Regions from separate parts of the Amycolatopsis sp. NPDC024027 genome, predicted to be linked through region 1. Evidence: riboswitches for the same ligand, from Rfam matches in the RefSeq annotation. Region 1 holds a riboswitch; the other holds the start of a gene.

Region 1 (10,457 bases):
TCACACCGCCGCGTGCACTGGTCCCCGCCGATCAGGAACGTCGCTTCGCGGTCTTCCCAGCACTCGTAGATGTTGGGACAACCGGCCTCTTCACAGACGGTGTGGAGACCTTCGCGGCGAACCAGACCCTTGAGCTCGGTGAACTCCGGCCCCATCCGCACCCGCGTCTTGATCCACGGCGGCTTCTTCTCGATCGGCGTCTCACTGTTGCGAACCTCGAGACGCAGCAGCTTCCGGCCCTCGGGCAGCGCGCTCATCGCGCGAGGTCCGCGTACAGCGGGTGCTTCTTCGCCAGCGTCTCGACGCGGTCGCGGAGCTTCGACCGCACGGCGTCGTCGAAGTCCGGCTTCAGCGCTTCCGCGATGACGTCGGCGACCTCGGCGAAGTCGTCCGCCTGGAAACCGCGGGTGGCCAGCGCCGGCGTGCCGATCCGCAGGCCCGACGTGATCATCGGCGGGCGCGGGTCGAACGGGACGGCGTTGCGGTTGACCGTGATGCCGACCTCGTGCAGCCGGTCCTCGGCCTGCTGGCCGTCGAGCGCGGACCGGACCAGGTCGACCAGCACCAGGTGGACGTCGGTGCCGCCGGTCAGCACCCGTACGCCCGCCGAAGCGCAGTCCTCCTGCGACAGCCGGGACGCCAGGATCCGCGAGCCCTCCAGGGTGCGCTGCTGGCGCTCCTTGAACTCCTCGCTCGCGGCGATCTTCAGCGCGACGGCCTTGGCCGCGATGACGTGTTCCAGCGGGCCGCCCTGCTGGCCCGGGAACACCGCCGAGTTGATCTTCTTCGCCAGCTCCTGGCGGCACAGGATCAAACCGCCGCGCGGGCCGCCGAGGGTCTTGTGCGTGGTCGTGGTGACGATGTCGGCGTGCGGCACCGGCGACGGGTGCAGCCCGGCCGCGACCAGCCCGGCGAAGTGCGCCATGTCCACCATGAGACGCGCGTCGACGAGGTCGGCGATGCGGCGGAACTCGGCGAAGTCGAGCTGACGCGGGTACGCGGACCAGCCGGCGATGATCAGCTTCGGCCGGTGCTCGACGGCGAGGCGCTCGATCTCGGCCAGGTCGACGATCCCGGTCTCTTTGTCGACGTGGTAGGCGACGACGTTGTAAAGCTTGCCCGAGAAATTGATCTTCATCCCGTGCGTCAGGTGCCCGCCGTGGGCCAGGTCGAGGCCGAGGATCGTGTCGCCCGGCTTGAGCACGGCGAACATCGCGGCCGCGTTGGCCTGCGCGCCCGAGTGCGGCTGGACGTTGGCGTGCTCGGCGCCGAAGAGCGCCTTGGCGCGGTCGATGGCGAGCTGCTCGACGACGTCGACGTGCTCGCAGCCGCCGTAGTAGCGGCGGCCGGGGTAGCCCTCGGCGTACTTGTTGGTCAGCACCGAACCCTGCGCCTCGAGCACGCCCACCGGGGCGAAGTTCTCGGAGGCGATCATCTCCAGGGTGGACTGCTGACGGGTCAGCTCGTCCGCGACCGCCGCGGCGACCTCGGGGTCGACGTCGGCGAGGTGAGCGTCGAAAGTCGTCATCAGTTCTCCTGGGTGAGCTGGGCGTACGCGGCCGCGTCGAGCAGGTCCGGCACGTCCCCGGTCAGACGCACCTTCAGGAGCCATCCTTCGGTGTACGGGTCGGAGTTGATGACCTCGGGGGTGTCCGATGTGGTGCCGTTCACCTCGACGACCTCGCCGGAGACCGGCGCGTACAGCTCGCTGACCGACTTGGTCGACTCGACCTCGCCGAAGACCTCGCCCGCGGTGATGTTCGAGCCGGCCTCGGGCAGCTGGACGAACACGATGTCACCGAGCGATTCGGCGGCGAAGGCGGTGATGCCGACGGTGGCGACACCGTCCTCGACGGACAGCCACTCGTGTTCCTTGGTGTACTTCAGGTTCTCGGGGATGCTCACAGCTGGCAGTCCTTTACGCGCGGGAGTAGAAGGGCAGGGCGACGACCTCGACGGGCTCGATCCTGCCCCGGATGTCGACGGAGAGCTCGGTGCCGGGCTCGGCGTACGCCCGATCGACGTACGCCATGGCGATCGGGTAACCCAGCGTCGGCGACAGCGCGCCGCTGGTGACCTCGCCGATTTCGGTGCCGTCGGCCAGCACCGCGTAACCGTGGCGGGGAGCGCGGCGACCGGCGCCCTTCAGCCCCACCCGCACGCGCGGAACGTCCGCCTTGGCCCGCTCCTCCAGGGCCGCGCGACCGACGAAGTCACCCGGCTTCTCGAACTTGACGACACGGCCGAGGCCGGCTTCGAACGGGCTCTGCCCGACGGTGAGTTCGTTGCCGTACAACGGCATCCCGGCTTCGAGCCGCAGCGTGTCGCGGCAGGCGAGGCCGGCCGGGACCAGGCCGTGGGGCTCGCCGGCCTCCAGCAGCAGCCGCCACAGCGCCGGTGCCTCGTCGGCGTCGACGAACAGCTCGAAGCCGTCTTCGCCGGTGTAGCCGGTACGGGCCAGCAAGACGTCGTGGCCCTTCACCGACGCCGGGACGCTGGCGTAGTACTTCAGCGCGTCCAGGTCGGCGTCGGTCACGGCGCCCAGAATCTCGACGGCCTTCGGGCCCTGGACGGCGATCAGCGCGGTCGTCTCGGACCGGTCGTCCACGACCGCGTCGAAGCCCGCGACCCGCTCTTGCAGCGCGTCCGCGACGACCTGCGCGTTGCCCGCGTTCGCGACGACCAGGTAGTGCTCGTCGGCCAGCCGGTAGACGACCAGGTCGTCGAGCACGCCGCCCTCGGCGTTGCAGATCATCGTGTACCGCGCCCGGCCCGGCTTGACCCCGGTCAGGTTGCCGACCAGCGCGAAGTCCAGGACGTCGGCCGCCTGCTTGCCGGTGACGTGGATTTCGGCCATGTGCGACAGGTCGAACAGCCCGGCCGCCTCGCGGACGGCCTTGTGCTCGGCCAGCTCGCTGGCGTAGCGGACCGGCATGGACCAGCCGGCGAAGTCGGTGAACAGCGCACCGAGTCCCTTGTGGACTCCGTGCAGGGAAGTTTCGCGAGACACTTGGGCTCAGCCTTCGTAAGCGTTGAGGGGCGGGCAGGAGCACACGAGGTTACGGTCGCCGCGGGCGCCGTCGATGCGACGCACCGGGGGCCAGTACTTGTTCTTCCGCGAAACACCCGCCGGGTACACGGCAAGCTCGCGGTCGTAGCGCTTGTCCCACTCGCCGACCAGCGTTTCGGCGGTGTGCGGGGCACCCCGCAACGGCGACTCCTCGGCGCTCCACTTGCCGTTCGCGACCTCGTCGATCTCCCCGCGGATGGCGATCATCGCGGCGATGAAGCGGTCGATCTCGCCCAGGTCCTCGGACTCGGTCGGCTCGACCATCAGCGTGCCCGCCACCGGGAACGACATCGTCGGCGCGTGGAAGCCGTAGTCGATGAGCCGCTTGGCGACGTCGTCGACCGTCACGCCGGTCTCCTTGGTGATCTGGCGCAGGTCGAGGATGCACTCGTGCGCGACCAGGCCGTCCTGGCCCGTGTAGAGCACCGGGTAGTGCGGCGCCAGGCGCGAGGCGACGTAGTTCGCGGCCAGCACGGCGACCTTGGTGGCCGCGGTCAGGCCGGGCGCGCCCATCATCCGGACGTAGGCCCAGGAGATCGGCAGGATCGACGCCGAGCCGTAGGGCGCGCCGCTGATCGGGCCGACGCCGGTTTCCGGGCCGGCGGCGTCGAGCAGCGGGTGGTTCGGCAGGTAGGGCGCGAGGTGCGCGCGCACCGCGACCGGGCCGACGCCCGGGCCGCCACCGCCGTGCGGGATGCAGAAGGTCTTGTGCAGGTTCAGGTGCGAGACGTCGCCGCCGAACTCGCCCGGCTTGGCCAGCCCGAGCAGGGCGTTGAGGTTCGCGCCGTCGACGTACACCTGGCCGCCGCCGTCGTGGACGATCTTGGCCAGCTCGTCGATGTCGTGCTCGTACACGCCGTGCGTCGACGGGTAGGTGACCATGATCGCGGCGAGCGTGTCCTGGTGCGCGTCCACCTTGGCCCGCAGGTCGGCCAGGTCGACGTTGCCCTCGTCGGTGCACTTCACGACGACCACGCGCATGCCGGCGAGCACCGCGGAAGCGGCGTTCGTGCCGTGCGCGGACGACGGGATCAGGCAGACGTCCCGGGCTTCGTCGCCGTTCGCGCGGTGGTAGGCGCGGATCGCGAGGAGGCCGGCGAGCTCGCCCTGGCTGCCCGCGTTCGGCTGGAGCGACACCTGGTCGTAGCCGGTGACCTCGGCCAGCCACTCGGCCAGCTGGGCGACCAGCGTGTGGTAGCCGGCAGCGTCCTCGGCCGGGGCGAAGGGGTGGATGCCCGCGAACTCCCGCCAGCTGATCGGCTCCATCTCGGTGGTGGCGTTGAGCTTCATCGTGCAGGAGCCGAGCGGGATCATGCCGCGGTCGAGCGCGTAGTCCTGGTCGGCCAGGCGACGCAGGTAACGCAGCATCGCCGTCTCCGAGCGGTGGGTGCCGAAGACCTCGTGCCCCATGAAGCCGCTCTCGCGGGCCAGGCCGCTGGGCAGGGCGACGCCGTCTTGGACGTCCCCGCCGACCCCGAACGCGCGCAGGACCTTCGCCGTGATCGCGGGGGTGCTGACCTCGTCGAAGGCGACCCGGACGTGGTCGGCGTCGACGTGCCCGAGGTTGATCCCGGCCTCGCGAGCGGCCGCGTGGACCTCGGCGGCCCGGCCCGGGACGCGCGCGACGACGGTGTCGAAGAAGGACTCGTGCACGATCTCGACGCCGGTCTTGCGGAGGGCGTCGGCGAAGCCCGCGGCGAGGCCGTGGACGCGCTGGGCGATCTTCTTCAGGCCGTCCGGACCGTGGTAGACCGCGTACATCGCGGCCAGCACGGCCGGGAGGACCTGCGCGGTGCAGATGTTGGACGTCGCCTTCTCGCGGCGGATGTGCTGCTCCCGCGTCTGCAGCGCGAGCCGGTAGGCGGAGTTGCCGTCGGCGTCGACCGAGACGCCGACCAGGCGCCCGGGCAGCGAACGCTCGAGGCCGGCGCGGACCGACATGTACCCGGCGTGCGGGCCGCCGTAGCCGAGCGGGACGCCGAAGCGCTGGGTCGAGCCGGCGGCGACGTCGGCGCCGAACTCGCCGGGCGCGGTGACCAGGGTGAGCGCGAGGAGGTCGGCGGCGACGGTGAACAGCGCGCCCGCGGCCTTCGCCGACTCGGAAATCGCGTGGTAGAAGCCGCGGCCGCGCAGCACGCCGGACGCGCCCGGGTACTGGACGACGACGCCGAAGAACTCCTCCGGCAGGCCGGTGAGCAGGTCGCGGACCTCGACCTCGATGCCCAGCGCTTCGACGCGGGTGCGCACGACGGCGATGGTCTGCGGCAGGCACTCGGCGTCGAGGACGACCTTGTTCGACTTGGCCTTCGACGCGCGGCGCATCAGCGTGACGGCTTCGGCGACGGCGGTCGACTCGTCCAGCAGCGAGGCGTTCGCGGTGGCCAGGCCGGTCAGGTCGGCGACCATGGTCTGGAAGTTGAGGAGGGCTTCGAGGCGGCCCTGGGAGATTTCCGGCTGGTAGGGCGTGTACGCGGTGTACCAGGCCGGGTTCTCCAGGACGTTGCGGCGGATCACGCCGGGGGTGACGGTGTCGGAGTAGCCCAGGCCGATCATCTGCGTCATCGGCCGGTTGCGCGCGGCGAGGGCGCGCAGCTCCGCGGTGGCCTCCTCTTCGGACGCGGCGGGCGGGAGCCGCAGGTCACGGGTGGCGCGGATGGCGCTCGGGACGGCGGCACCGACGAGGGCGTCCAGGCTGCCGTAGCCGCACTCGGCCAGCATCTTCGCGCGTTCGGCCTCGGACGGGCCGATGTGGCGGGCGTCGAACTGCGTAGACGTGATGGGGAGCTCCTCGGGCCGGGCACCGGGCAGAACGGTGCGCTGGGAACTCCCCCTCTGTCATGGCACCTGAGAGTTTCACCGTGCTGCTTTCGAGGACACAGCACGGCTTTCACCTTGGGTGAGGCGCGGGTGCGCCTGCTTTCCAGAGTGGCCTCGCACGAAGCGGTAGCAGGTACCTGAGAGATTCCGGGGAGTTTGCTCCTTCGGTGCCCCACCGACTTCGTGAGGGCTCTCCCGCCTCGGCTCGACGGCCCGATCTGCAGTTGTGGCGGCTACGGTACCCGGCGCTTCCCGCGGGCGTCTACTTCATCCGGCCAACACCACAGTGATCCTCGACCCCGCTTCGACCGCCGCCTCGGTGCAGTGAATGACTCATTCCTCGCGCCGGAGGTCAGGAATGAGTCATTCACTGCGTCCCGGCGATCCGGCGGACCACCCGGCCGGCCAGCGCGGGCGGGCGGCGGACCCGGCCCGAGGGCAGGACCAGGCGTTTCAGCGGGCCGCCGAGCGGCACCGGGGGCAGGCCCGCGCCCAGCAGGACCTGCTCGACGAGCTGCTCGGCGTGCCACGCCACCGAGTCGTTGAGCCGGTCCAGCGAGGGGCGGTCGCCGTCGAAGACGTCCTCATCGGCCAGGGTGACCTCGAAGTACGCGCAGCCCGGCGGGACCGCAATCGCCTCTTCGATCGCGCGGGCGCCTTCTTCAGGGTCGTCGAACCCCGCTTCGAGCAGCGGCTCGCGGTAGATACGCGCCGCGCGGGCGCGCATGCGGGGGCCGTAGCGGACCACCACCGGGAGCCGTCCGGTCAGGTCCGGCACGGCCAGTCCGTGCAGCAGCATGATCGGCGGCACCGAGTGCACCAGCCGCGGCGCGGGCTCGGCCAGCTCGCGGGCGGTGATCCGGACGCGGTCGGCCATCGCGTCCGGGAGGCCGAAGTAGCGGAAGTCGACGTTGCCGAACCCGAGGCCGTCGGCGACCAGGGACGCCAGCAGCTCGCCGTACCCCCAGATCGGCGACAGCACGACCACCGGCGGCGCGGTGACGACCGGCGACGGCACGGGCGGCCGGGTCGCCTCCTGCTCGGGCACCTGGATGACCAGCCGCGGCGGCTCGTGCCAGTCGTGCACCTCGGCGACCCGCCAGTACAGCCCGAGCGGCCGCCACAGCTCGCCGAGGACGTCGTGCTCGAGGATCCGCCGCACCTCGGCGTCGGAGTACGGGAAGTCCCGCGGCGGCACGATCCCGACGTAGTGGTGGTAGGTGACGCGGACCTCGTCGCCGCGGGTGGCCGAGCGGATCCGCATCTCCCAGTCGATCGGCGACGCCGCGATCGCGTTCGCCACCTGCGTGCCGGGCGAGGAGTAGACGAGCGCGGTGGCCTGCCGGAGGAACTGCCCGGCCCGGTCGATGCCCTCCCGCAGGGCCTTCGCCGCCTGCGCGACGTGCACCGGCGAAGCGAGCGACTCGGGCAGGACGCCGGCGACGCGCAGGAGCTCTGCTTCGGTCAGGCCGGTGACCTCGGCGAGCTGAGCCCAGTGGTCGAACACCGTCACCTTCGGCGCGTGCCGGTGCTCGATCCAGCTGCGCAGCGTCGACGTCGGGACGCCGATGCGCCGCGCGGCCTCGTCCAGGGAGAGACCGCGGGAGCGGATGCCGGCCCGGACCGCTTCCGCCCACTCGTCGGCGCGCCAGTGCGTCACCTCACAAAACTAACGAAACCCGCTAGCTTTGCGCAGGGACAACCCGCCCGGGGCGCTCCGACGCTGGTCACCATGACCACCACCATCATCGCCCTGACCCTGATCGTCGGCGGGCTGACCTTCGCCGCCGGCGCCTTCCTCGCCTCCGAGATCGCCGTCCGCGTGCTGCGCCGCCGCGAAAGGCTGCTGTCCGAAGAGCGCAAGAAGCTCAACGCCGCCTGGCGCCACCTGCGGGAGGTCTACGGCGTCAAGAAACCGACCAAGCGTTAGATCGGGGTGACGTACGCGCCGGAGATGCCGCCGTCGACCAGGAACTGCGACGCCGTGATGAAGCTGGCGTCGTCGCTGGCCAGGAAGGCGACCGCGGCCGCGATCTCCTCCGGCTCGGCGAACCGGCCGACCGGCACGTGCACCAGGCGCCGCGCCGCGCGTTCCGGGTCCTTCGCGAACAGCTCCTTGAGCAGCGGCGTGTTGACCGGCCCCGGGCACAGCGCGTTGACGCGGATGTTCTCGCGCGCGAACTGCACCCCGAGCTCGCGGCTCATCGCGAGCACCCCGCCCTTGGACGCGGTGTAGGAGATCTGCGACGTCGCCGCGCCCATCACCGCCACGAACGACGCCGTGTTGATGATCGAACCGCGACCCTGGCGCTGCATGTGCGGCAGGACGGCCTTGCAGCAGTGGTACACCGACGTCAGGTTGACGCGCTGCACGCGGTCCCACGCCTCGATGCCGGTGGTGAGGATCGAGTCGTCCTCCGGCGGCGAGATGCCGGCGTTGTTGAAGGCGACGTCGACCGAGCCGAACTGCTCGACCGTGCTGTGGAACAGGTTCTCGACCTGCTCGGCGTCGGTGACGTCGGTCTGGATGAACGCGCCGCCGATCTCGTCGGCCGCGGCCTTGCCCGAATCCGGCGTCAGGTCCCCGATGACGACCTTCGCGCCTTCGCTCGCCAGGCGCCGGGCCGAGGCGAGCCCGATGCCGCTGGCGCCGCCGGTGATCACCGCGACGCGCCCTTCGAAACGCTGGACCATTACTCCTCCGTGCTCAGAAAGACGTTCTTGGTTTCGGTGAACGCCGCGGCGGCGTCCGGGCCGAGCTCGCGGCCGAGGCCGGACTGCTTGAAGCCGCCGAATGGCGTCCAGTAGCGCACCGACGAGTGCGAGTTGACCGAGAGGTTGCCGGCTTCGACGCCGCGCGCGACCCGGAACGCGCGGCCGGCGTCGCGGGTCCAGATCGACCCGGACAGGCCGTACTCGGTCGCGTTGGCCATCCGGATCGCGTCGGCCTCCTCGGCGAACGGCACGACGGCGACGACCGGGCCGAAGACCTCCTCCGCGGCGACCGGGTGACGCAGGTCCGGCGGGGTGAGGACGGTCGGCGGGAACCAGAAACCGCGGCCCGCGGGGGCGGTGCCGCGGATCGCGACGGGCGCGTCGTCCGGCACGTAGGCGGCGACCTTCTCCCGGTGCGCGGCCGAGATCAGCGGCCCCATTTCGGTCTTCTCGTCGCCGGGGTCGCCGACGACGACGCCGTGCACCGCGGGTTCGAGCAGTTCCATGAACCGGTCGTAGGCACTCGCCTGAACGAGGATCAGCGAGCGGGCGCAGCAGTCCTGGCCGGCGTTGTCGAAGACGCCGTAGGGCGCGGTCGCCGCGGCTTTCTCCAGGTCGGAGTCGGCGAAGACGATGTTGGCGTTCTTGCCGCCCAGCTCCAGCGTCACGCGCTTCACCTGCGCCGCGCAGCCCGCCATGATCTGCTTGCCGACCTCGGTCGAGCCGGTGAACACGACCTTGCGCACGGCCGGGTGCTCGACGAACCGCTGCCCGACCACGGACCCCTTGCCGGGCAGCACCTGGAAGACGTCCTCCGGGATGCCCGCCTCGCGCGCCAGCTCGGCCAGCCGGATCGCGGTCAGCGGCGTCAGCTCGGCGGGCTTGAGGACGACGGTGTTCCCGGCGGCGAGCGCGGGCGCGAACCCCCAGCCGGCGATCGGCATCGGGAAGTTCCACGGCACGATCACGCCGACCACGCCCAGGGGCTCCTGGAAGGTGACGTTGATGCCGCCCGGGACCGGGATCTGCTTGCCGAGCAGGCGTTCCGGCGCGGCCGAGTAGTAGTCGAGGACGTCCCGGACGTTGCCGGCCTCCCAGCGGGCGTTGCCGATGGTGTGCCCGGAGTTCTCGACCTCCAGCCGCGCGAGGTGCTCGATGTCGGCCTCGACGGCGTCGGCGAAGCGGCGCAGCAGCCGCGCGCGGTCGCCGGGGGTGACGTCGCGCCAGGCCGGGAACGCCGCTTGCGCGCGGGCAATCGCCGCGTCGGTCTCTTCGGCGCTGATCAGCGGAATCGTCCGCACCACCTCTTCGGTGGCGGGGTTGAGCACGTCGAAACTGGTGGTCATTTCCTCTCCTTGCTCGCTTCGACGAGAGCCTGGAACAGCCGGACGTCGTCGGTGTCCTGCTCGGGGTGCCACTGCACGCCCAGGACGAACTCGCCGGGCACCTCGGCGGCCTCGATGGTGCCGTCGGCCGCCCAGCCGACGGCCTCCATCCCGGCGCCGAGCCGGTCGATCGCCTGGTGGTGGTGGCACAGCGTCTTGGTTTCGGGGCCGAGGATCGCCGCCGCCCGGCTGCCTTCGGCGAGCGTGACCGTGCCCCGGCCGAAGGTCGCGGGCGCGGGCTGGTGCTCGGTGGTGCCCGCGCTTTCGGGCAGGTGCTGGGCCAGGGTGCCGCCGAGGGCGACGCTCATCACCTGCAGGCCGCGGCACACGCCGAGCACCGGCTTGCTCCCCTTGCGCGCGGCTTCGAACAGGCCGAACTCGAAGGCGTCCCGCTCCGGCCGGACGTAGGTGGCCGGGTGCGGCTCGTGGCCGTAGCGCCCGGGCTCGACGTCGGCGCCGCCGGTGAGCAC
Region 2 (10,457 bases), on a different contig from region 1:
CGGAGCCGATACCTGAGGGGCGCTTCGGAGCTTGGGTGAGGTGTGCTCGCGGAAAGCGCTCGGAGCTTAGGCGAGGTGTGCTCGCGGAGAGCGCTCGCCCGGAGCTCCTCGCCGTGTCTTCTGGGTGTGCAACCCCCAGACCCCGCCCGGGGGCACGCCCCCGGACCCCCGTCTCCTCCCGCGGTAAGGCGTTTCACTCGCCTTGGTGCTCAGGAACTTGCCTTGACGTGGACGTCAACGTCTAGCGTCGAGGGCATGCGGATCGGAGAACTTGCGCAGCGCACGGGTACCACTACTCGTGCGCTGCGGTTTTACGAGGACCAAGGCCTCCTGGCGGCCCGGCGCTCGGCGAACGGCTACCGCGAGTACGACGAGGACGACCTCCAGCTCGTCAAGGAGATCCAGACCCTCCAGACGGTCGGCCTGACCCTCGACGAAACCCGCCCCTTCGTCGAGTGCCTGCGCAGCGGGCACGAAACCGGCGATGCGTGCGCCAGCTCCATCGAGGTCTACCGGCGCAAGCTCGAAGAAGCCGACGCGCTTCTCGCGCGGCTCGGCGGCATCCGCGGCGAACTGGCCGGGAAGCTCGCCGCCGCCCTGGCGCGGCAGGCGCCCGATCCGTGTGTCGTGCCCGATTCCCCGCGCCCGTGAAGGAGCCCCGTCTTGTCCGAAGTTGCTGACGTCACCGACGCGACCTTTGCCGAAGTCCTCGGCAGCGACGTTCCCGTGCTCGTCGAGTTCTGGGCCACCTGGTGCGGCCCGTGCCGGATGGTCGGCCCGGTACTCGCGCAGCTGGCCGCCGAGCGCGCCGGCGAACTCGCCGTCCGCAAGGTCAACGCCGACGAGAACCCGGAGACCACCCGCGCCTACCAGGTCATGTCGCTGCCGACGATGATCCTCTTCCGCGGCGGCGAGCCGGTCGAGACGATCGTCGGCGCGTTCCCGAAGGCCCGCATCGAAGACCGGCTCGACCGGGCCCTCAAGGCGCCGTCGCTTTGACGAACGCGTCCGCCACTTCGCGCCCGTACGTTTCGAGGTCCAGCGAAGGGTCGGCCGCGTAGGCGGCGGCGACACCGTCGATGGCCTGCGCGATCGACATCGCCATCACCTCGGGCGTGAAGGCGCCGAACGTGCCGTCGGCCTGGCCCTGCTTGAGCTGCCGGGCCAGGCCGTGCACCCGCAGGTCGTCGACCAGCACCTTCGTCATCACCCAGCCGTCGGCGTCGGCGGAGTTGGCGGCCAGCTCCGACAGCGCCCGGACGCACTCCGGGTACGCCCGCAGGAACGCGATCGACGTCTCGATGTGCGCCCGCAGGTAGCCGCGCCGGTCAGCCGGGTCGAGGCCGCCGCCGGTGCGTTCGGTGAGGTACGCGCCCTTGGTCTCGACGACCGTGCTGAGCACGGCCTGCATCAGGCCGGCCTTGTTCGTGAAGTGGTACGAGATCAGCCGGGTGCTGCTGAGCCCGGCGCGCTCCTTGATCTTGGCGAAGGTGGTCCGGCGGTAGCCGAGGTCGGCCAGGACGCCGATGGTCGCGCCGATGATCTGCGCCCGGCGCGCGGCCTCGGTGGCGCCGAGGCCCAGTTCGGCCATGAGGTCGGTGTTTACTTGCATGAGTAAAAAGTTACTCGGCTGAGTAAAAGATGTCCACCGGGTTTGACGAGCCACGAGTGGGGGTACGGCGAACGGCTCAAAGGCTCAGCCGACCGTTGAGCGTTGCCGCGCGTCGCGTTGACCGGTGTTCTCCTGGCGCTTACCGTCGAAGGAGGTAAATCGCCACGGTGTGATTCACGGTCTGGGGCCGGACCGTGGCGGTTGATCTCCGGCGGGTCCCACTCCTGGGACCGTCCGGCTGTCATTCGCCGGCCACCAGGTCGGGCGAGGGGAGGCTTGCGTGGTCGAGGCTGGTTCCGAGAAGCAGCCTGTCGGGGTCGCGGCTGGTGAGCAGGGGGAGCTGTTCCCCGACGACTCGCTGCCCGACGAGCTGGTGGGCTACCGGGGTCCGGCGGCGTGCCAGATCGCCGGGATCACCTACCGCCAGCTCGACTACTGGGCCCGGACCAAACTGGTCGCGCCCAGCATCCGCACCGCGCACGGCTCCGGCTCGCAGCGGCTGTACTCCTTCAAGGACATCCTGGTCCTCAAGGTCGTCAAGCGGCTCCTGGACACCGGCGTCTCGCTCCAGAACATCCGGGTCGCCGTCGACCACCTGCGCGTCCGCGGCGTCCGCGACCTGGCCCGGGTGACACTGTTCTCCGACGGCACCACGGTGTACGAGTGCACGTCCCCGGAGGAGATCGTCGACCTGCTCCAGGGCGGCCAGGGCGTTTTCGGGATCGCCGTCAGCGGCGCGATGCAGGAGATCAGCGGCACCATCCACGAGTTCCCGGCCGAACGCGCCGACGGCGGCATCGTCGAGACGCACCAACCGGACGAACTCACCCAGCGCCGCAACGCCCGCAAGACCGGTTGATCACCACTGCGGCAGACAGAGTAAGGTTCCCCGTGCGGTCGACGAATCCGCGCGGGAGAGTCCGAGCCACACCTTGAGCTCGGCGCCGAAGGAGCAAGTCCTCCCCGGAACCTCTCAGGCACCCTGGACCGCGCGGACGAGACGCCTCTGGAAAGCGGGTCGTCAGGACACAGCCTGATGGCCCCGCCGACGGTGCAAGCCCGGTTCAACCACGCGGGCGAAACTCTCAGGCGCCTCCTCCGGGAGGTACGGACAGAGTGGGGAGGACCAGGACATCGCCGTCCCGGTCCACCCCCGCTGTCCCCAGGAGGTCTCGTGGATCCGTCACTCGCCTCCCTGGAGCAGGGCCTTCCCTTCGCCGAGCGGCACATCGGGCCCGGACCGGACGAACTCCGCCACATCCTCGACGTCATCGGCGTTGCCTCCCTCGACGAACTCGCGGAACGGGCCGTGCCGTCGTCGCTGCGGGAGTCCGCGCAACCCCTCGAGCTGCCTCCGCCCGCCTCCGAAGCCCAGGCTCTGGCCGAACTCCGGGAGCTGGCCGGGCGCAACCGGCTGACCGCCTCGATGATCGGGCTCGGCTACCACGACACCGTCACCCCGCCCGTCATCCGGCGCAACGTGCTCGAGAACCCGGCCTGGTACACCGCCTACACGCCCTACCAGCCCGAGATTTCCCAGGGCCGGCTCGAAGCGCTGCTCAACTTCCAGACCATGGTCGCGGACCTGACCGGGCTCCCCGTCGCCAACGCGTCCTTGCTCGACGAGGCCACCGCGGCCGCCGAGGCCATGACGCTGGTGCGCCGAGCCGGGCGCGCGACGTCCCAGCGGTTTCTCGTCGACGAAGACACCCTGCCGCAGACCCTCGCCGTGCTCCGGACCCGGGCCGAGCCGCTCGGCATCGAACTGGTCGTCGAGGACCTCTCCCAGGGGCTGACCGGGCTCGGGCTCGGCGGTGACTTCTTCGGCGTGCTCCTGTCCTGCCCCGGCGCGTCCGGGGCGGTCCGGGAGCTCGACCTGACCATCGGCGAGGCCAAGAAGCACGGCGCGGCCGTGATCGTCGCCGCCGACCCCCTCGCCCTCACCCTGCTGCGGCCGCCCGGCGAGCTCGGTGCCGACGTCGCCGTCGGCTCGACGCAGCGGTTCGGCGTCCCGCTCGGCTTCGGCGGCCCGCACGCCGCCTACCTCGCCGTGCGGAAAGGCCTGGAGCGGCAGCTGCCCGGCCGGCTGGTCGGCGTCTCGAAGGACGCCGACGGCGCACCCGCGTACCGGCTCGCCCTGCAGACGCGCGAGCAGCACATCCGCCGCGAGAAGGCGACCTCGAACATCTGCACCGCGCAGGTCCTCCTCGCCGTGATGGCGTCGATGTACGCGGTGTACCACGGGCCCGAAGGACTGCGTTCGATCGCGCTGCGGGCGCACCGGATGGCCACCGTGCTCGCCGCCGGCCTCGCCGAGGGCGGTGTCGAGGTCGTGCACGGCGAGTTCTTCGACACGGTCGTCGCGGCGGTGCCCGGCCGGGCGGACACAGTCGTCGCCGCGGCCCGCGACCTCGGCGTCTCGCTGCGCCGGATCGACGACGACCACGTCGGCATCGCCTGCGACGAAACCACGACCCGCGAGCGGCTTTCCCGCGTCTGGAAGGCGTTCGGCGTCTCCGTGTCCGATGTGGACGGCCTGGACGCGGACACCGCGGACGCGCTCCCGGCGCCGCTGCGGCGCACGAGCGAGTTCCTCACGCACCCGGTGTTCCACGCGCACCGCTCGGAAACCGCGATGCTGCGCTACCTCCGGCGGCTGGCGGATTCCGACGTCGCACTCGACCGCAGCATGATCCCGCTGGGCTCGTGCACCATGAAACTCAACGCCACGGCGGAGATGGAGCCGGTCAGCTGGCCGGAGTTCGCCGGCCTGCACCCGTTCGCGCCCGCCGAAGACGCCGCCGGGCTCCTGACCGTGGCCGCCGACCTGAGCGCCTGGCTCGCCCGGATCACCGGCTACGACACGGTTTCCCTGCAACCCAACGCCGGCAGCCAGGGCGAGTTCGCCGGCCTGCTCGCCATCCGCGCCTACCACCGCGCCCGCGGCGAGCACGCGCGGGACGTCTGCCTGATCCCGGCCAGCGCGCACGGCACGAACGCGGCCAGCGCGGTGATGGCGGGCATGCGGGTGGCCGTCGTCCGCTGCGACGAAGCGGGCAATATCGACCTCGCCCACCTGCGGTCCACAGTGGACGAGCACCGGGCCGATCTCGCCGCGATCATGCTCACCTACCCGTCGACGCACGGCGTCTACGAAGACACCGTGGGCGAGGTGTGCGCGGCGGTGCACGACGCGGGCGGGCAGGTGTACGTCGACGGCGCCAACCTGAACGCACTGATCGGCGTCGCCCAGTACGGCCGCTTCGGCGCCGACGTCTCGCACCTCAACCTGCACAAGACGTTCTGCATCCCGCACGGCGGTGGCGGGCCGGGCGTCGGCCCGATCGGGGTCCGGGCGCACTTGGCGCCGTTCCTGCCGAACCACCCGCTGCAGCCGGCGGCGGGGCCGGCCACCGGCGTCGGCCCGGTCAGCGCGGCGCCGTGGGGCAGCGCGTCGATCCTGCCGATCTCCTGGGCGTACATCCGGATGATGGGCGCCGAAGGCCTCCGCCGGGCGACGCTCGTCGCGGTGGCCTCCGCCAACTACGTCGCCCGCCGCCTCGCCGATCACTACCCGGTGCTGTACGCCGGCCGCGAAGGCCTGGTGGCGCACGAATGCGTCCTCGACCTCCGGCCGCTGACGAAGGCCACCGGCGTCACGGTCGACGACGTCGCGAAACGGCTGGCGGACTACGGGCTGCACGCGCCGACGATGTCCTTCCCGGTCGCGGGCACGCTGATGGTGGAGCCGACGGAGAGCGAAGACCTCGCCGAACTCGACCGCTTCTGCACCGCGATGATCGCGATCCGCGCCGAAATCGACCGCGTCGCGGCGGGGGAGTGGCCCCTCGAGGCCTCACCGCTGCGGCAGGCACCGCACACCGCCCGCTGCGTCGCGGGCGACTGGGACCGGCCGTACAGCCGCGAAACCGCGGTGTTCCCGGCGGGGACGGCCGCACCGAAGATCTGGCCCCCGGTCCGCCGCATCGACGGCGCGGCGGGCGACCGCAACCTGGTCTGCTCGTGCCCGCCGCCGGAGGCCTTCGCCTGAAGCCCGGTTCCGCCGGTGCGGGCACACTGCGGGCGCACAGGAACGCCGGGTAGGTTGACGCCCATGGTGAGTGGGACCGGTCCTGATCGGACGTCCGTGGTCGTGACCGGCGGCAGCGGCTTCATCGGCCGGGCCGTCGTGCGCGCCCTCCGCGACCGGGGTTTCCCGGTCACCGTCGTGGACCGGGTGCCGTTCCCCGAAGACCGCGACGGCGTGCGCGTGGTGGCCGGCGACCTCCGCGACGCCGCCGTCCGCGAGCAGGCCGTGACCGGCGAGACCGCGGCGATCGTGCACCTCGCCGCGCTGACGTCGGTGCTGAAGTCGGTCGAGCTGCCCGAGGACACCTTCGCCGACAACGTCCTGGTCACCCAGGAGCTGCTGGAGCTCGCGCGCCGCCGCGAGGTGCCGAAGTTCCTGCTCGCCTCGACCAACGCGGTGATCGGCGACGTCGGCACCGCGACCATCACCCCGGACCTGCCGCTGCGCCCGCTCACGCCGTACGGCGCCACCAAGGCGGCGTGCGAAATGCTGCTGTCGGGCTACGCCGGGGCGTACGGCATGACGACATGTGCGTTGCGGTTCACCAACGTCTACGGCCCGGGAATGTCCCACAAGGACAGTTTCGTGCCGCGGATGATGCGGGCCGCGCTGACCGGCACCGGGGTCCGGGTCTACGGCGACGGCCGCCAGCGCCGCGACCTCGTGCACGTCGACGACGTCGTCCGCGCGGTCCTGCTGGCCCTCGGCAGCGGCTACTCGGGCCGCGCGATCGTCGGCGCCGGGCGCTCGGTGTCCGTGCTGGAGATGGTCGAAGCCGTGCGCGAGGTGACCGGCGCCGAGCTGCCGGTCGAGCACGTCGAGGCGCCGGCCGGGGAGATGCCCGCGGTCGTCGTCGACGTCTCGGCGAGCGCGGAGACCATCGGCTACTCCCCGGAGGTCTCGCTCACCGACGGTCTCACGACAGCGTGGAAGTACTTCTCCGGCCTCGCGAACCAGTGAGGGTCTTTCTCAAGCGGCACTGGCTGCTCCTGCTGTTGCTCGTCCCGGCGATCACGCTCCGGGTGCTGACCTGGCTGGCCTACCGGCCCGCGCTGCTGTTCATCGATTCGTTCCGCTACATCGACAACCTGCACGCGCTGCGGGCCGACCAGCTCGACCCGATCGGCTACGACCTGGTGCTGCGGCCGCTCCTGGCCGTCGGCGGGCTCGCCTGGGTCACCGCGGTGCAGCACGTCGGCGGGGTGCTGATCGCGATCGGCGTCTACGGGCTGGTCCGGCGTCTCGGCGGCCGCCCGTGGGTCGCCGCGCTCGCCGCGGCTCCGGTGCTGCTCGACGCCTACCAGCTGCAGATCGAGCAGAACATCATGTCCGAGGTGACGTTCGAGGCCGTCCTCCTCGGGCTCCTCTGGCTGCTGCTCGGCTGGGGCACACCGGGCTGGAAGCGCGCCGGCGCGGCGGGCCTGCTGCTCGGCTTCGGCGTGCTGACGCGGCTGATCGGGATCTCCCTGGCCCTCCCGCTGCTGGTCTTCCTGGTGGCCGCCGGGGGAGCGTGGCGGCAGTGGGCGGGCTGGCGCCGGGCCGGCGTGGGTCTTTTGGGCCTGCTCGCCGTGCTCGTGCCGTACTCGGCGCGAGTGCACGCGGAGACCGGCAAGTGGGGGCTGAGCGGGCCGTCCGGGAACATGCTCTACGGCCGGACCGCCGCCGTCGCCGACTGCGCGAACCTCCACCTCGACCCGGTGCTGCGGGTGTTCTGCCCGGCCGAACCCCGCGAAAAGCGGCTCGTCGACAACTACACCCACGCCGACCTCGACCCGAACTGGCCGGGCCCGCTGCCGCCCGGCGCGGACAAGGCCGCGCTGGCCCACGAGTTCGCCGTCGACGTCCTGAAGGAGCAGCCCGGCGACGTCGCCGAAGCGATCCTGGACGACTTCGCCAAGAGCTTCGCCTGGACGCGCGAGCAGGGCTTGACCGACGTCCCCCTGGACCGGTGGCAGTTCCAGCTCAGCTACCCGCAGTGGGCCGACCAGTCCCTGATCGACCTGGTCACGCTGCAGAACGACGGCGTCGTCGCGAGCGTCGATCAGCCACTGGCCAAGGTCCTCCGCGACTACCAGCTCGACGGCGGGTACGTGTCGGGCGGGGTGCTCGGCCTCGGTGCGCTGCTGGGCCTGCTGACGGTGGTCCGGCGCAAGAAGCCCCTGGACCGGGCCCAGGCGGGGGCGCTGTTCGCGGCGTCGAGCGGGCTCCTCCTGCTGTTCGCCTCGGCGGTGTTCCAGTTCTCCTGGCGCTACCAGCTCCCGGCGCTCGTGCTGCTGCCCGTCGCCGGGGCGCTCGGCTTCACCACGCTGACCTCGGCGAGCCGGAAGCGGCTCGCCGCCTTCCCCGACGACGTCGACTCCGGCGCCCTCGACGACTTCCGCGGCCGGCACCCCGAGCTGAAGCTGGCGCCGCTGACCGTCGTGATCGCCGCCTACAACGAGGCCGGCGGCATCGGCGAAGTCCTGGAGAAGATGCCCGACGAGTGCCTCGGCAGGCCGGTGGACGTCCTCGTCGTGGTCGACGGCGGGACCGACGACACGGCCGCGATCGCCGAGGCGCACGGCGCGTACGTGTGCGTCGCGCCCCGCAACCGTGGCCAGGGCGCCGCGCTGCGGCTGGGCTACCACCTCGCGGCCGAAGCCGGCGCCGAGTACATCGTGACGACCGACGCCGACGGCCAGTACGACAACAGCGAGCTGGAAACGCTGGTGCGTCCGGTCGTCGAGGGCACCGCGGACTTCGTCACCGGGTCCCGGCGGCTCGGGCACGAGGAAGCCGACAGCCGCGTCCGGTGGCTCGGCGTACGCGTCTTCGCGATCCTGGCGTCGGTGCTCACGGCCCGGCGGATCACCGACACGTCGTTCGGGTTCCGCGCGATGCGGGCGGACCTGGCCTGCTCGGTCCCGCTGCGCGAGCCGCAGTACCAGTCGTCGGAGCTGCTGCTCGGCGTCACCGCCCGCGGCGCCCGTGTCGTCGAGCTGCCGATGAGCATGCGGCTGCGCAAGGCGGGCAAGAGCAAGAAGGGCGGCAGCCTGGTCTACGGCGCCAACTACGCCCGGGTCATGACGGGGACGTGGTGGCGGGGGTACGTGCTGCGCCGCGGCCGAACACGAACCGGTCGAGCAGCGTGAACTTGACGACGAACACCAGCGCGTAGCTCGCGACGTACGCGCCGTCGACGAGCACGACCCACCAGAAGTGCGGCAGGCCCAGCGGGGACAGCAGCGAGCCGGCGAGGGTGGTCAGGCCGATCGACGCCAGCCCGCCGAGCCCGATCACCGCGAGGTAGGGCAGCAGCTCGCGCCGGACGCGCGGCCGCCCGGTGCGGCCCCACACCCAGCGCCGCGTGACCAGGAAGTTCAGCACCGCCCCGGCCGCCCAGGCCAACGTGCTCGCCAGGGCCGCGGCGCCACCGGTGGCGAGGACGGCGAGCAGCACGACCTGGCTGAGGACCGTGGCGGCGACCGACGTCGTCGCGGCGCGCGCCAGCCGGGCCCAGCCGCGACGGCGGGTCTTCTCCGCCGTGCGGGCCCGCACGCCGTTGGTTACGGTCGTCATGCTCCCATCCTCCCCGCGGGCCGGTCGCGCCGCCGTCCGACCCCCTTACGCATAGGAGATTCACAGCTCATTGCCAGGTCTTCATCAGCACGTGATCTATAGCGTTCGGGTGGCGTAAACGAGCAGGAAGGGCGGCACAATGCGTGTGCTGGTTCTCGGCGGTGACGGATATCTGGGCTGGCCGACCGCGTTGCACTTATCGGACAAAGGCCACGAGGTGGCCGTTCTCGACAATTTCGCGCGGCGCGGGTACGACGCCGAACTCGGTGTCGAAAGCCTGGTCCCGATCGAATCCCTCGCCGACCGGATCGCGACTTGGCGCGAGGTGTCGGGCCGGACGATCACCAGCTACGAAGGCGACCTCCTCGACGCGGAGTTCCTGTTCGGGGCGGTGCGTGACTTCGCGCCGGACGCCGTCGTCCACTACGCCGAGCAGCGGTCGGCGCCGTATTCCATGATCGACCGCGAACACGCGGTGTACACGCAGCACAACAATGTGGTCGGGACGCTGAACCTGCTCTATGCGATCGCGGAGATCGACCCCGCGATCCACCTGGTCAAACTCGGCACGATGGGCGAATACGGTACGCCGAACATCGACATCGAAGAAGGCTGGCTGGAGCTGGAGCACAACGGCCGCTCCGACCGCGTGCTGTTCCCGAAACGGCCGGGTTCGTTCTACCACCTGACCAAGGTCCACGATTCCCACAACATCGAATTCACCTGCCGCGCGTGGGGCCTGCGCGCCACGGACCTCAACCAGGGCATCGTGTACGGCCAGCAGACGCCGCAGACGGCGCTGGACCCGCGCCTGGCGACCCGCTTCGACTACGACGCGGTGTTCGGCACGGTGCTCAACCGGTTCGTCATCCAGGCCGTGCTCGGCCAGCCGCTGACGGTCTACGGCAAGGGCACGCAGACCCGCGGCCTGATCGACATCCGCGACACCGTGGAGTGCATCCGCCTGGCCGTCGAGCACCCGGCCGCGCCGGGGGAGTTCCGCGTGTTCAACCAGATGACCGAAAGCATGCCGGTGGCGGGCATCGCCGAGCTGGTGGCCGACCGGTTCCCCGGCCCGGTGCAGATCGAGCAGCTGGAGAACCCGCGCACCGAGGCGCCCGAGCACTACTACAACGTGAAGCACACCGGGCTGGTCGGGCTGGGCCTGGAGCCGCACCTGCTTTCGGACACGCTCAT

The links. A riboswitch is a leader RNA that binds a small molecule or an ion and turns the genes downstream of it on or off. The one in region 1 is predicted to bind glycine.
Region 2: it holds a riboswitch for glycine, as region 1 does, so the genes downstream of both, gcvP (aminomethyl-transferring glycine dehydrogenase) here and gcvP (aminomethyl-transferring glycine dehydrogenase) in region 1, are expected to answer to the same signal.

Annotation. Positions count from the first base shown of each region.
Region 1 is NZ_JBEZYY010000004.1:331,945-342,401, reverse strand. It holds gene lipA (lipoyl synthase) at 1-257, opposite strand, end outside; gene glyA (serine hydroxymethyltransferase) at 254-1,528, opposite strand; gene gcvH (glycine cleavage system protein GcvH) at 1,528-1,905, opposite strand; gene gcvT (glycine cleavage system aminomethyltransferase GcvT) at 1,919-3,010, opposite strand; gene gcvP (aminomethyl-transferring glycine dehydrogenase) at 3,017-5,848, opposite strand; glycine riboswitch at 6,002-6,095, opposite strand; gene AB0F52_RS13475 (helix-turn-helix transcriptional regulator) at 6,255-7,547, opposite strand; gene AB0F52_RS13470 (hypothetical protein) at 7,620-7,817, shown strand; gene AB0F52_RS13465 (3-oxoacyl-ACP reductase) at 7,814-8,581, opposite strand; gene AB0F52_RS13460 (aldehyde dehydrogenase family protein) at 8,581-9,948, opposite strand; gene AB0F52_RS13455 (gamma-glutamyl-gamma-aminobutyrate hydrolase family protein) at 9,945-10,457, opposite strand, start outside.
Region 2 is NZ_JBEZYY010000020.1:21,452-31,908, forward strand. It holds gene AB0F52_RS37430 (bifunctional nuclease family protein) at 1-16, shown strand, start outside; gene AB0F52_RS37435 (MerR family transcriptional regulator) at 256-651, shown strand; gene trxA (thioredoxin) at 664-999, shown strand; gene AB0F52_RS37445 (TetR/AcrR family transcriptional regulator) at 980-1,612, opposite strand; gene AB0F52_RS37450 (MerR family transcriptional regulator) at 1,893-2,471, shown strand; glycine riboswitch at 2,514-2,612, shown strand; gene gcvP (aminomethyl-transferring glycine dehydrogenase) at 2,787-5,663, shown strand; gene AB0F52_RS37460 (NAD-dependent epimerase/dehydratase family protein) at 5,727-6,662, shown strand; gene AB0F52_RS37465 (glycosyltransferase family 2 protein) at 6,659-8,833, shown strand; gene AB0F52_RS37470 (GtrA family protein) at 8,763-9,260, opposite strand; gene AB0F52_RS37475 (NAD-dependent epimerase/dehydratase family protein) at 9,400-10,457, shown strand, end outside.